2 linked regions of the Sediminitomix flava genome follow. The protein of the gene in region 2 interacts with the protein of the main gene of each other region in a pairwise test. Links are inferred from orthologs where the notes say so. Each region holds a gene or a part of one and is shown on either strand. Other genes may lie near its edges. The genes, in order: ruvA and ruvC.

Region 1 (6,576 bases), on a different replicon or contig from region 2:
AGCAGACAATCCATTTTCGAAGAAATGTTGTCCATCAGGAATTAAATCTTCGGAGATATCTCCTAGGTTAAAGTAAAAACGTCCTCCAGTATTATTATTTGTAGCCCCTTCAATTTGTCCATTTGGACCATTTAAGAATGGGTCAAGTAACCAAAATTCAATATACTGTATATTAAGATTCTCAAAATCTACATTGGTTTGAATAGCCCTTGTAAGTGCTCCGAAGTTTGATTCTGGATTATTTAATTTACCATCTGAGGTTACATTTTCGGAGTAGTTATAAGGTCCTCTTTCTTCTGGATAATACGCGATATCAAAAGAAATTTCATTTGTAGAAATTTGCTGTTGATCTCTACCTGGAAAAACCTCGTTAAAACCAATACTTCTTATGTAATGATTATTTAAATCTTGATCAGTAATATTTGAAGGTCGGGAAAACGTACCATTACCATTTGAATAGAAGATATTATCAATGTTATACCAAGCAACCTTTGCTCTATTATAGTTCACGGCTAAAGAATCACTTCCTTGGTCCAATCCTATATCTTCCAAAATACGAACAGGAGTAGAACCTAACTTCCACTCTTGAACCGTTCTAGTTTGATTATATGAAATCTCACTTCCCTCAAAATCATCTATATATGCAGTCCCCTCGTCACCGACTATTTTAGGTGTTCCAGGAATAAGCTGAGCAAACTCACCTTTAAACACAAAATTAGATGGAGCTTTCGTACTAATACCAGGTAAAGCATCTACCATTTTTGTTAAAAACCTAGATTCTGATCTATAATCTAAGGTCGTACCCCACATGGTGTTCTTCAAAGACTCTGAGCCTACTGAAACTCTAGAAGTCAATGGTCTTTCCGTTAAATGAAGCAAAGTCGAGGTCAACTTAAAATCTGGTGAGAAATGATATTCTAAATCAACTCCAACTAGATTTTTAGTTTTAACGTTAAACAGGTCTGCTCTCTCATACGTAATTCTGATATCTTGATTAGAACCTAAAACATTTGGATTTAAAATTTTAACCCTACCAAACTGATAATCTACACTATAATCAGTTCCTTCTGATAAAGGAGAACCACCCATTGTTACGACTACCGACCCTTCTGAAATATTTATACCTGGAAGAAAAATATCTCCACCTGAGGATGACTGATACTCTCCTTGGATATAATATTTATTCTGAATTGTATTGTTCTGAGCATCTGCTTTTGTCTGACTATAGAGATCACTAAAAACATACTGACTTTCAAAACCAGAAGCTCCCACTTGTTGGAGAGTACTACTCATTGTTTCTCCAAAAGGCTCTAGAACAGGAAAGATTAATAATCCGTCATTTTCATTTACGGTTACTCCTGAAACATAATCAAAAAAGCTATCTGGATTTCGACTTTGGTTTCTATCTAATTGATCTACGTTAAAAATTCTAACAAAAAGTGAATCTTTAAGCGCAGGTATATCCTGTATACTTGGGTTATCAGCTCCAGTAGCATCATTTCTATAGATAACATTAAACCTAAAGTTATCACGTTGTAAGCCTGTAGCATCTAATGAATAAATATTTTTCATCATTAAATCCCAAGCAGGATACCTAACAATCTCACTTTGATTATTAGGGTTAGGCACGTCGATCTGAATAGAGGCAGGCTTTAAAAGCTTCATAAAGATCAAATCGGTAGCTCCTAAACCTAAGGTATTTATATCGTTCTGCAATTCACCTACTTGAAATCTTTGACCTTGAACAGAATATTCAAAAGCAATTGCAAGCATTTCATCATTTCTGAGAGGAGTTTTAAGGCTTATGTATCCTAAACTATTTTTTGTTACTCCTCCGTGAATTGTATATTCAGCCTCTGTTAATTCTCTTGCTGAAGTTAATATTTCGTATTCTGTACCATTATTTAATCCTTCACTTTCAAGTATTGCTCTAACACTTGTTGGTGTACGATCTATATTACTCAGTTGAGAATAAAGAGTATTATTACCATTATCTGTTGGATTAGAAACCCCATTCCCTCCCCATTCATTATTAAAAGGATCTCCTTCACCCAAATCCAAAAGTCCAACCACACCTCTTAAGTTCTGAGTGGCATTAGATCTATTTGTCACATATACCTTAATGTTAGTGATATCAACACCTGCAGCAACATTTGGTAAGGCTGTTAAAGCACCTTCATACCTGTCTCTAAAATAATGACCTAAAAAGAAGTGACGATTTTCATCATACTCATACCCTTGAAGTTCTACTTCTTGTGTCTGTGCACCATTTTTAATTACAATGGTTTCAGTAGCTCCTTGATGTGATGAAAAAATTGAGCTAACCCATAAATTCCCAAAGCGTAACTTAGTGTAAACACCAAAAAGATTTTGTGCACCTGTAATCAAAGAGTTAGATACTGGAAAGCTAACATTACCAACTTGAACATCTTGGACTATATCCTCCTCGGCCGCAGTATAGTTAATATTAAATTGTTGCTGAAAATCAAAGGTACTCTTCGTATCGTAGTTCGCACTTACTTGAAGCTTTGTTCCAATCTGACCAACCATACTGAAACCAATCTGTTGATCAAAATTAAAACCTCCAACCCTTTGCTGTCTTACTGGAATTTCAGGATTGTCTACACGTTGCCAAAGTCCTCCAAAATCAAGAACAAGGTTACCTGACGTTTGTATATCTATAGTGCTACCACCAAACAACCAATCCACTACTTTTCCACCATCAATTACAGGAATGATTCTACGGTTGTCATCTCCAGGCAAGTTATCCCCTCCATCTTGTTGGATGGCAAGATTTTTCCAATAATCATTTTGGTCTTTCAAATACCTATAAACTTCATAGCTTCCATAAGGTATTTGTGTTTCTGGTCTATAATCTAGCCCATCATATGTTTCTGAAACGTTAAAGTTCTTTCCAGATGAATCTAATTCAACACCTAACTTAATCGCATCAGGATTTTGAATAATTACCGGTGAAGATGTTCTCTTATTCGAAAAAGGGTCTCCATAACGATCGGACTCGTAGGGTTTGATTCCCTTAACTTTGCCAGACTTCTTAGTTGTATCTTGATCCAATACCACATTTTGAGGTATCTGCTGAAACCTCGTCTTTGGGGCAGCTGAAATATTAGACAGTAGTGTAAACACAAAACTGAATACTAAACACAGCCTTATTAATTTGGTTATCCTAGTCAAAACAATTGAAATTAGCTATCTCTACAACTTTATTAAAAAAAGGAAATATTCAGGTATAAGCAATTGGTCTACCTTGATTTAGAGGCAGAAAAGTTCTTATCAGTAATATTTTCCTTGAAAAGAAACATTATTCACATAAAATGAATATACACTATTTAGTTTTTCACGCTGTGTAGAGGTGCTTCATATATTAATTTTTAAGTGCATATTTGATTAAGTCTTCTACTGACAAATCATTTCCGTATTTGGCAGAAACAGACTTTAAAACTTTTGCGGCAGCTGGTTTGGCAAAGCCCAACTGTAAAAGTGCCTCAAGAGCTTCTTGTATATTTGGATTGTATGAAGATGAAGTTCTAGCTGAACTAGTATCGAAACCTTCAGGTAGGTCTAACTTACTTACTTTATCTTTCAAGTCGATGATCAACCTTTTAGCAGTCTTAGCTCCAATTCCTTTTACCGACTGAATACTTTTAAGGTCTTCACCAAGAATTGCTTGAATGACTTCCTCAGGATTCATAGATGATAAAACGGCCAAAGCAGTTGATGGTCCAATACCTGAAACGCTTATCAAAGCTTCAAAAAGTTCTTTTTCTAAAAGAGTAGTAAAACCAAAAAGACTTTGTTGATCTTCTTTTACATGAAAATAAGTATACAATTTGTATTCATTATTTTCCTGTAGGCTCGATGATGTATTTAAAGACACAAAAATTTCATATCCTATCCCTCCCACGTCTAACACTATAAAAGTTGGGGCTTTTAAGGTTAGTTTTCCTTTCAAATAATAATACATACTTATGCGTTCCTTGAATTAGCCTACGAATTAGAATATTTTAATTAATATATCAAATATATTAACATTCAAATAAAAATACACCATTATTGAACAAGCTTATTTGACATTAACATATTTAAATCAATATCAATAGTAGGTGTTAAGAGTATTCACAGAGTAACTTATAATAATCTGAATAAAAATATATCTTTATAAAAGATTAAAAACTAATTACATCAAATTGATAATGTGACTATTACAAAATCACATAAATTGTACACATATTAGATTTATAAACCCATTATAATTTCCATGAAAAACTTAGTCACAACCTAAGTTTAACCCACATTTGAAAATGTCAGCTCAAAGTTGGCAACTTGATTAACCCTCACCATTCATTAAGTATTACACTCCTTCAAAGCATTGGAAGTTCTTCACTTCCAATGCTTTTCTTAAAATATGAAAAAAATTAACCATTCAAGACTAGCTATATCACTTACAAGAACTGTTGTCTGCACCTGCCTTCTTGCTAGTTGTAACCTTTATGAGTTCACACCCTTTGATATAGACTTTGAAGAAGATGAGAAGAATATTCATCAGAAGAATAAAATGCTTCTTTCTGATTTTAGTCCTAAAAATGATTCTATTCAGTTCATCTTTCTAACCGATAATCAAAATTCATTTGATGAGTTAGACGATGTCGTTAAAGATATTAGCGCAAGAGATGATATTCCTTTTGCCATTCTTGGTGGAGACATTACAGAGTTTGGACTGCCAGAAGAATATAGGGTTGGTTTGGAGTTCTTCAAAAAAATGCGAATTCCATTCTTTTCTACTATTGGAAATCACGACCTACTCGGAACAGGTATTGATGCTTTTGAAGAAATGTATGGCCCATTGAATGACTCTTTCACACTAGATAGTGTCAAATTTATATTCTATAATACTAATTCAAGAGAGTTTCAATATGACTTTAGTGTACCTGATATCGTTTGGTTAGAAAATGAATTACAAGAAAATGATTCAGTTAAAGCATCAATCATTTTTTCTCATGTAGGGATAAAACCAACAGACAATAGTATAGACTTGAGACTTTTCCCAAAGCTTGATTCCATTATTAGCAATACACCGAATGTATTGGCTAATATTCACGGACATGGACATGAAACAGAAATAACTTTTCCTTATACAAACAAGGATATTCCATCTATTCAGATAGATGATGTGATTGATAAGAATTACTCCATTTTCACAATATCATCAAACTTAGAATTGACTTGGGAAATCATAGAAGTAGAATAAAAATATACACTTTAGTCATCACATTACTAACCTTCACATTTGTGAGTTTTGGCCAAAAAAGGTCTAAACTAATCCCTAATTACCTTAATATTCATACTGGAGGAGGTAATGGACTACTTAATTTTGGTGCAGGGTATATAAGAGGAAAAAAAAGTAAACATTATTTCGAATTAGGTTATGGATTTGTGCCTTCTAACACTAGAGGTCGAGCTAAAAATATAATTAACGCGAAGTATACACTTTGGCTTGTGAAACCTTTTCTTATATCCCAAAAAATAGGCTACTACCCTTTAGCTTTAGGGAATACATTTAGCTATTTTTTTGGACCACAGCATGAAGGTCTAATTGCAGGTTACCCTAGGGGGTATTATTGGTTTAGGACAGATGTAACTTCTCGATACTTCTTAGCTACACGCTTTGATATTAAAATAGGTGAAGAGAATTCTATAAATAAAATTTCCTTTTATGGAGATATAGGGAGAACATTGCTATATAGCGTCACAAAATTCAGAAACGATTCTCTAGATTTCTTTGACTTTATGAATGTAGGATTCGGATGCATACTCTATTTTAAATGAAGAGATAAACATAATATTAATATTTAATTTCTTTCGAAGAATAATACAGATAAAAGCTATTTAGTCTGCGAGATCATTCCTGATTGTTAAGTAAATACACTAATCGGATACTCAGATATAATTAATATCTGATACCCATGTTTTACAAAGCATATTCTCTGTGAAAATTTGATTCAATATATTCTCTGCAACAAGTTGACCATATATAGAATCAGTGGTAATTATATATTTTCTTTTTTAGTATACTCCTTAGTCCCATCTCTCGAGTTAGACGAGCTACATAGCATCTAAAAGGACAAGATCAATTTAACCCAGTTATTTGCGAATTCTGTAACTGCCATAGATTCGGAGGTTATCTTCAAATATTCTTCTGATTTTTGATTTGATGTGTATACTTCACAAACTAGATGTTTATACCTGTATGAAATAATCCCATTTGTAAAACGAGTTTCTACTAGTCTTTAATTTAAGTTCGTACACATTTTCTCAACTGAATAAAAACATTTATAACTCTTAATCGACTCGTACTTATTCAGTCTTTCTTGGAGAAAATGCTCATGTTATTTTTAAGATATAACGTTCTAGTTCAGTATTTCCCAGGGATTTCTTTAATTATTTAACTACCTATATTTCAACAATTAACATCCTTCCAACCAATAAACCTTCAGGACTTATTGACTTTTCAGCCAATTACTAAGCGTAATTAAACTTGCTTGATAATCTTTGGCT
Region 2 (6,538 bases):
TTCATGTGTTCCTTCTGAAGGTGATTGGTTATACCTTCCGATGAAACAAGGGGAATATGATTATTTAGCGGTGAAAAATAGTGTAAAGGTTAATAGACATATGCCAACTAAATCGGGTAAGCTGAGAATTAAAGCTGACAATTGTCCTAAACTTTACCTTTCTAAGAAATTAAAATCATAATACTTTTTTAGGGGCAAAAGAAAAGGGATTCCAAAAATGGAATCCCTTTTTATATTTTTCGATTAATCTATAAAACTTAGATTAACTCATTTTTCACAAGGTATTCTGCGATTTGAACAGTATTGGTTGCAGCTCCTTTTCTAAGGTTGTCTGCCACAATCCACATATTCAAAGTATTTGCTTGAGACTCATCTCTTCTTAGACGACCAACAAAAGTTTCATCTTTATTATGCGCGGTCAATGGCATAGGATAAACATTATTTGCAACGTCATCTTGCACAATGATTCCATCTGCACTTTCTAAAATACTTCTCACTTCTTGAAGATCGAAATCCTCTTCAAACTCAACGTTTACAGATTCTGAGTGACCACCAATTGTAGGGATACGTACGGTAGTAGCTGTTACTTGAATAGTATCGTCACTTAGAATTTTCTTCGTCTCATTGATCATCTTCATTTCCTCTTTCGTATATCCATTATCCATGAATACATCAATATGAGGTAATACGTTAAGATCAATTTGGTGAGGATAAGCTTTTTCTCCTTCTACGCCTTTACGCTCATCCATTAACTGATCTACTGCTTTTTTACCTGAACCTGTTACTGACTGATAAGTAGATACCACAACACGCTTAATCTTATAACGGTCATGAAGTGGCTTTAATGCTACCACCATCTGAATAGTAGAACAGTTAGGGTTTGCAATAACCTTATCGTCTTTTGTTAACTCAGTAGCATTTACTTCTGGTACAATCAGCTTTTTGGTAGGATCCATTCTCCATGCTGAAGAATTATCAATTACTGTAGTTCCTACTTCAGCAAATTTAGGAGCAAACTCTAATGATGTACCTCCTCCTGCAGAGAAAATAGCTACATCTGGTTTTTCCTCAATTGCTTGTGGGATTGTAATAATCGTATATTCTTTTCCTTGGAATTCTACTTTTTTTCCAGCCGATCTTTCTGAAGCTACAAGCAGTAACTCATCAAACTGAAAATTTCTTTCTTGGATAACTCTGAGCATTTGCTCACCTACTAATCCTGTTGCGCCAACTAATGCTAGTTTCATTTTATTCGACGATTAAATTATCATATTCTCAAAAACAAAGTAAAAATAGAGTATTATTTTAAAATTATAAGCAGTAAAACCGTGATTTTTTTAAAACTTTTTGAAATGTGTTATAAAAATAACACTCTATAATAAAGTATGTTTGTTTTCATTCCTTCCAAATTCAAATCTGATTGCCTAACGTAATCACAAAGTATAATGTCGAAACTATTAAGTTTCATTAATTATGAAGACAGAACATATAAGTAGCTTCCACTTCAGATAAACTGAATTATTCTTATTTTTGGTTTAATGCATTAACGAAACCAAAAGGCTATGAATAAGAAATCATTTAAGATTTTTACTTTTTTGATATTGGTATTCACTTCTTTTCTGAGCAATGCTCAAGTAAAAGTTAATCCGAATATTAAATCCACTAGTGAAAAAACTATCCTTTATTATGTAGAACATTTCCCTGAAAGTAAAAGTGATCAAGTATACGACCTTAGTACAAGCGACCCTGCTGCACCACTTGGAGGAATGGGGTATTTTCTCAATCAACTTTATGATGAAGTGAAATACCCTAAACAAGCTGAAAAGAATAATGTATCGGGAAAAGTATTGGTCAGGTTTATTGTGGAAAAAGATGGTACTTTATCAAATATCGAAGTTGTAAAAGGCTTAGGTTATGGTTGTGATAAAGCATCTATCAAAGCAATTAAAAAAATGGGGAATTGGCGCCCTGCCGTTCATAAAGGAGAACGAGTAAGACAAAAGTGGCAACTCCCTATTGGTTTTGCACCGAGAAAACTAAGACAATAACCACATTTGAGTCTCCTTATCTTTCATCGATAAGGAGATTTTTATTTTTTAGTTTCCCTCATTAATAATTCTACAGTAGGAATATCTGCTTCTGCCCAAACTAAACTTTTAAGATTTTGGGGTGCCAACCAAATAGAACTTGCATGTTCATGTAATACAGGTTGTCCTTCTAAAATTTCAACTTCAAAAGTACTGAAATGCACAATGACCATTTCATACTCATGGGTATTGGAACAGATATGATTTTTCACTTTTACTCTACACCCTAATTCCTCCCAAATTTCTCTGACTAGACTTTCCTCTGCCTGTTCACCTTTCTCTATTTTACCTCCAGGAAATTCCCACAAATTGGGTAATGTCATATTTTCAGATCTTAAGGCACAAAAGATCTTACCGCTTTTATCTTTTATAACAGCACCGACCACATCAAATTCTTTTTTCATCAGTGTTCTCGTTTATATGTAATTCTAGAAAATAATAAGAAATCAGTTATAAACTTACTATGTTTCTTTAGGAGGACATATTCTAAAAAATATTTTTACGACCTTTGAAATTATGAAGGAGGTAAAGAAAGATAGGATCATACTAGGAATAGACCCCGGTACAAACGTAATGGGTTATGGCGTTATTCTTATTCAGAAAAACAAACCCAAACTTTTACAATACGGCGTTATTCACCTTCAGAAATATGGCGATCACTATACCAAACTTCAGAAAATCTATAAAAGAGTAGCTTCCATTATTGAAGAATTTGAACCCGATGAAGTTGCTTTAGAAGCTCCATTTTTCGGACAAAACGTTCAATCTATGCTCAAACTTGGCAGAGCACAAGGTGTTGCCATGTCAGCAGCCCTAAACAAAGGGATTCCAATCACTGAATATGCACCCAAAAAGGTAAAACAAGCAGTTACGGGAAGTGGACTTGCCTCTAAAGAACAAGTAGCTCGAATGCTGGAAAATATTCTTGGTTTTAAACTAAGAGAAAAAGAAATGCTTGATGCGACTGATGCCCTTGGTGTTGCTATCTGTCATTTCTATAATAATGGTGTCAATTTAAGTAAGGCTAAAAGTTGGGAGGCATTCTTGAAAGATAATCCTAATCGAATCAAGATAAAGTAGAACTTCAGTATTCTATTTTATCCTCTAATCTTCAAACTGTAAAAGTGCCTCATAAGGATTTCCCTCTAAACCTAATTCTTTGGCAAAGGCAGGTTCTGTTTTATACCCTTGTTTTTTCAATTCTATAATTTTCTTCCGAAATTCTTCACCTTTTTCTTCAATCAATTTAGCCTCCACAATCATATGTCTATAGGCATTCTGTTGTTTGGTGGGATTCTTCTGTCCAAAAATTTCGATTTCGAAACCAGCAATTTCAAAACTCGACACGACAGCTAAAGTTGATAACTTATGATTTTCCCAAATTTGAAATGTCGGTAAATCACCAAAAAGTCCTTCAATCTCTTTCCTAAAACTATCTTTATCCGAAAAGCAACAGATGATATCTAAGTCACTGCTTTCTATATCAATATTTATAGGTATTGTTCCTACCAAAATGGGTTGATACTTTTTCAGTTTTCCTAGAATATCATTATCGATCAACAGATTGAAAACTGCTTTTTGTTTTTCATTCCCTGCCTTCAGATAATTTATATCTTCAAAGTTTATATCCATTGCAATCCAACTTCACCCACAACCTCTTTTAACTATTTAAGAACGCATGGCTTCTGAAGGTTCAGTAATCGCACCGTACCAAGCAGGAATAATTGTAGCTGTGATATAAGGTACCACTGCCAAAGCAAGAATCATGAGTACATCTGACAAGTTGATAACAGGGAAAAGATTATATGATGGATACAATACTGACCAACCAATTAGGAATGGTTTTAACAAAGGCGCTTCAAAAATAAAAATATGAACGTAAGCCAAGATAATTCCCGTTAGGGTTGCCGAAAGAGAAATGATGGCACTTTCCCAAAGCTTCATCCAAAGTACATCTGAAATTTCCCAACCAATTCCTTTTAGTATTCCCAATTCTTTCTTCTCCTCATTACTCAAGCCAGAAGCTTTATCCCAAGCAAGAATCAAGAATGCGAGAATAGAAATAATAGAACCGTAAATGAAAATTCCTCCTCTCCAACCGAAAAGCGTTTCAAAAGTAGCCCTCAACTGATCTGAAGTCACTACCCGAATTCCTCCAAAACGTTGATCTATTTTCTTTCCGATATTCTCAACTTCATCTACATTATAAATTTCCAGGCTTATATCTGTGAACTGGTTTTGCTCCATTCCCAATACATTTCGAGCGGCGTCGGGATGAAGAATGATTAAATCTTTGGTCAATAAATCGGTATTGGCACTGAATGTTCCCACAATCTGAAAACGTTGCAAATGCCCTTCACTATCTTGAAGTCGGAAATAGTCTCCAATTTGTAAACCTCTTCCTTCTAAAAGACCTGTACCACAAAGTGCCATTTCTACACCAAGATCACCATCATGAATTGTTTCCAACATTTGTAGATGATTAGGTAACTTTTCATGTCCTAAAATAGTGAATACCGCTCCAGAAGATGTATCAAAATTATAGCCCCAAATTCTAGGAACTACAGATTTCACTCCTCTAATATCTTGCAAAGAATCTACCCAATTTTGGTTGACTAACTGTAGTCTTCCCCCTGCCAATTTTTGAACCCATAACTCAGGAATATCTTCCAACACCACTTGTGTTTCTTCCTTTAAAGAAGTAGTAAAAAACACAACTGAGGCAAAAAATCCGACCACAATCGTATAGACCAATATGATAGCGAGTTGCTTCTTCCAATGTCTCCCCAAAGACAATAATGCATACTCGAGTAGATTAAGTTGTTTGTTCATAGTCAATAAAAAAACGCCTACTTTTTGAATAGGCGTTTAATATAAGAATGAATATTTAATATCAGAATGAAATACGTTCGATACGTCCTTTTACTGCGTAAACTCCTAGTACTTGATCTTTCTGAACTTCGATATCATCGTAATGTTCATTTTCAGATACCAATCTGAAACACGTATCATCTTCGGCTTTACGGATATATTTCAGAAGTCTTTGCTCATTGGTTACAACTAGGTACATTTCGCCGTAATCAATAAAACCTGTATCGCTCAGTTTTTTACAAAGTACAATATCACCACTTTTTAAACGTGGGAACATTGAATCTCCCCAAACATTTACAGCAAAATCGCAATCAGAATAATTTGGTAGGTAGAAGAAATCTTTTACCATTTCGGCATTTTCTTCAAATACCAATGTATCTCCTGCTGTAGCCTCTATGTCAAAATGAGGAATTGCATTAGAATAATTAATACGCTTTTTCTCATCTTCTTCTTCTGAAAAGAACATTTTCCCTTTCCCAATGAATAGCCAATTCGGATTGAGATCAGGGTATGCTACAAAGAGTTTCTCTAATCGGGCAATACTGATTGATGACTGCCCCTTGATGATTTTTCCAATCATCCCGTTAGAGAGCCCCATCTGAAGTTCTAACTCTCTGTTCGTCAATTTCTGGTTAAAGAGAAATTCTCTCAAACGGACAGAAAAGCGATTTGCTGTAGCAAGATTTTCCATAACAAAAGAAAAATAAGGAATTACAAATAGGAAATATTCTAATTTTCTTGAAAATAAACTATATCCTAAACGAAATCAAAATATTCTCTAATTTTTTTCTAATTTTTTACGCTAACCATTCGAAAAATAGATAAGAAATTAGAATGGCAGCGATTACCCCCACAAAATCAGCCCATAAGCCACAAGTTACTGCATATCTTGTTTTCTTAATTCCTACAGATCCAAAGTAAACCGCAATGATGTACATTGTTGTATCTGTAGCGCCTTGCATTGTAGATGCTAAACGTCCTTGGAAAGAATCTGCACCATAAGACTCCATGATATCTACCATCAATCCTCTTGCTCCAGAACCACTTAATGGTTTCATCATAGCCACAGGTATTGTATCTACAAATTTAGGATCGAAACCAATAAACTCTACAGCTCTTTTTACCGCATCCATGATTAAGTCCATTGAACCAGATGCTCTAAAAATTCCGATAGCTACCAAAATTGCGACTAAGTAAGGGATGATAGTGATTGCGATATCGAAAGCACCTTTTGCTCCTTCCACAAACGCTTCGTAGACATTGACATTTCTATAAAAAGCCAAGCCCACAAAAGCTGTTATAATAGAGAAGAGAATTACACTACTCAAAGTCTGAGATACTACTTTTACTTGCTCTGGCGACATCTGTGAAAATGCGATAATGGTAAAAGCAATCAGAGCGACCAAACCACCCAAATAGGCAAGAATTACTGGTTGGAATAAATTAATTCGTTGGTAGATCGCTACTATGGTAAGTCCTGCTATTGTTGAAAATGCGGTTGCTAAAAGAATAGGGATAAATACATCTGCTGGATTTTCAGCTCCCATCTGTGCTCTGTATACCATAACAGAAATTGGGAT

What was found.
Region 1: the proteins of ruvC (region 2) and ruvA interact in binary tests that used the Escherichia coli proteins (3 or more experiments, as listed by UniProt). The link is inferred for Sediminitomix flava from one-to-one orthologs.

Annotation. Positions count from the first base shown.
Region 1 is NZ_QGDO01000003.1:861,801-868,376, reverse strand. Bases 2,186-5,054 are described here. They hold ruvA (Holliday junction branch migration protein RuvA), read right to left. Parts: upstream 3,986-5,054; coding sequence 3,386-3,985; downstream 2,186-3,385. Other genes in these bases: BC781_RS15045 (metallophosphoesterase family protein), read left to right, coding at 4,427-5,054; sov (T9SS outer membrane translocon Sov/SprA), read right to left, coding at 2,186-3,147. In the rest of the region: more of sov, read right to left, coding at 1-2,185; more of BC781_RS15045, read left to right, coding at 5,055-5,269; BC781_RS15040 (hypothetical protein), read left to right, coding at 5,311-5,847; BC781_RS25575 (transposase), read right to left, coding at 6,519-6,576. UniProt on the Escherichia coli protein: The RuvA-RuvB-RuvC complex processes Holliday junction (HJ) DNA during genetic recombination and DNA repair.
Region 2 is NZ_QGDO01000011.1:1,207-7,744, forward strand. The notes cover bases 1,555-4,385. They hold ruvC (crossover junction endodeoxyribonuclease RuvC), read left to right. Parts: upstream 1,555-2,603; coding sequence 2,604-3,167; downstream 3,168-4,385. Other genes in these bases: BC781_RS24070 (energy transducer TonB), read left to right, coding at 1,563-2,048; BC781_RS24075 ((deoxy)nucleoside triphosphate pyrophosphohydrolase), read right to left, coding at 2,090-2,491; BC781_RS24085 (DUF4269 domain-containing protein), read right to left, coding at 3,192-3,719; BC781_RS24090 (ABC transporter permease), read right to left, coding at 3,756-4,385. In the rest of the region: BC781_RS24060 (hypothetical protein), read left to right, coding at 1-181; BC781_RS24065 (aspartate-semialdehyde dehydrogenase), read right to left, coding at 258-1,247; more of BC781_RS24090, read right to left, coding at 4,386-4,919; BC781_RS24095 (XRE family transcriptional regulator), read right to left, coding at 4,981-5,649; BC781_RS24100 (nucleoside recognition domain-containing protein), read right to left, coding at 5,756-6,538.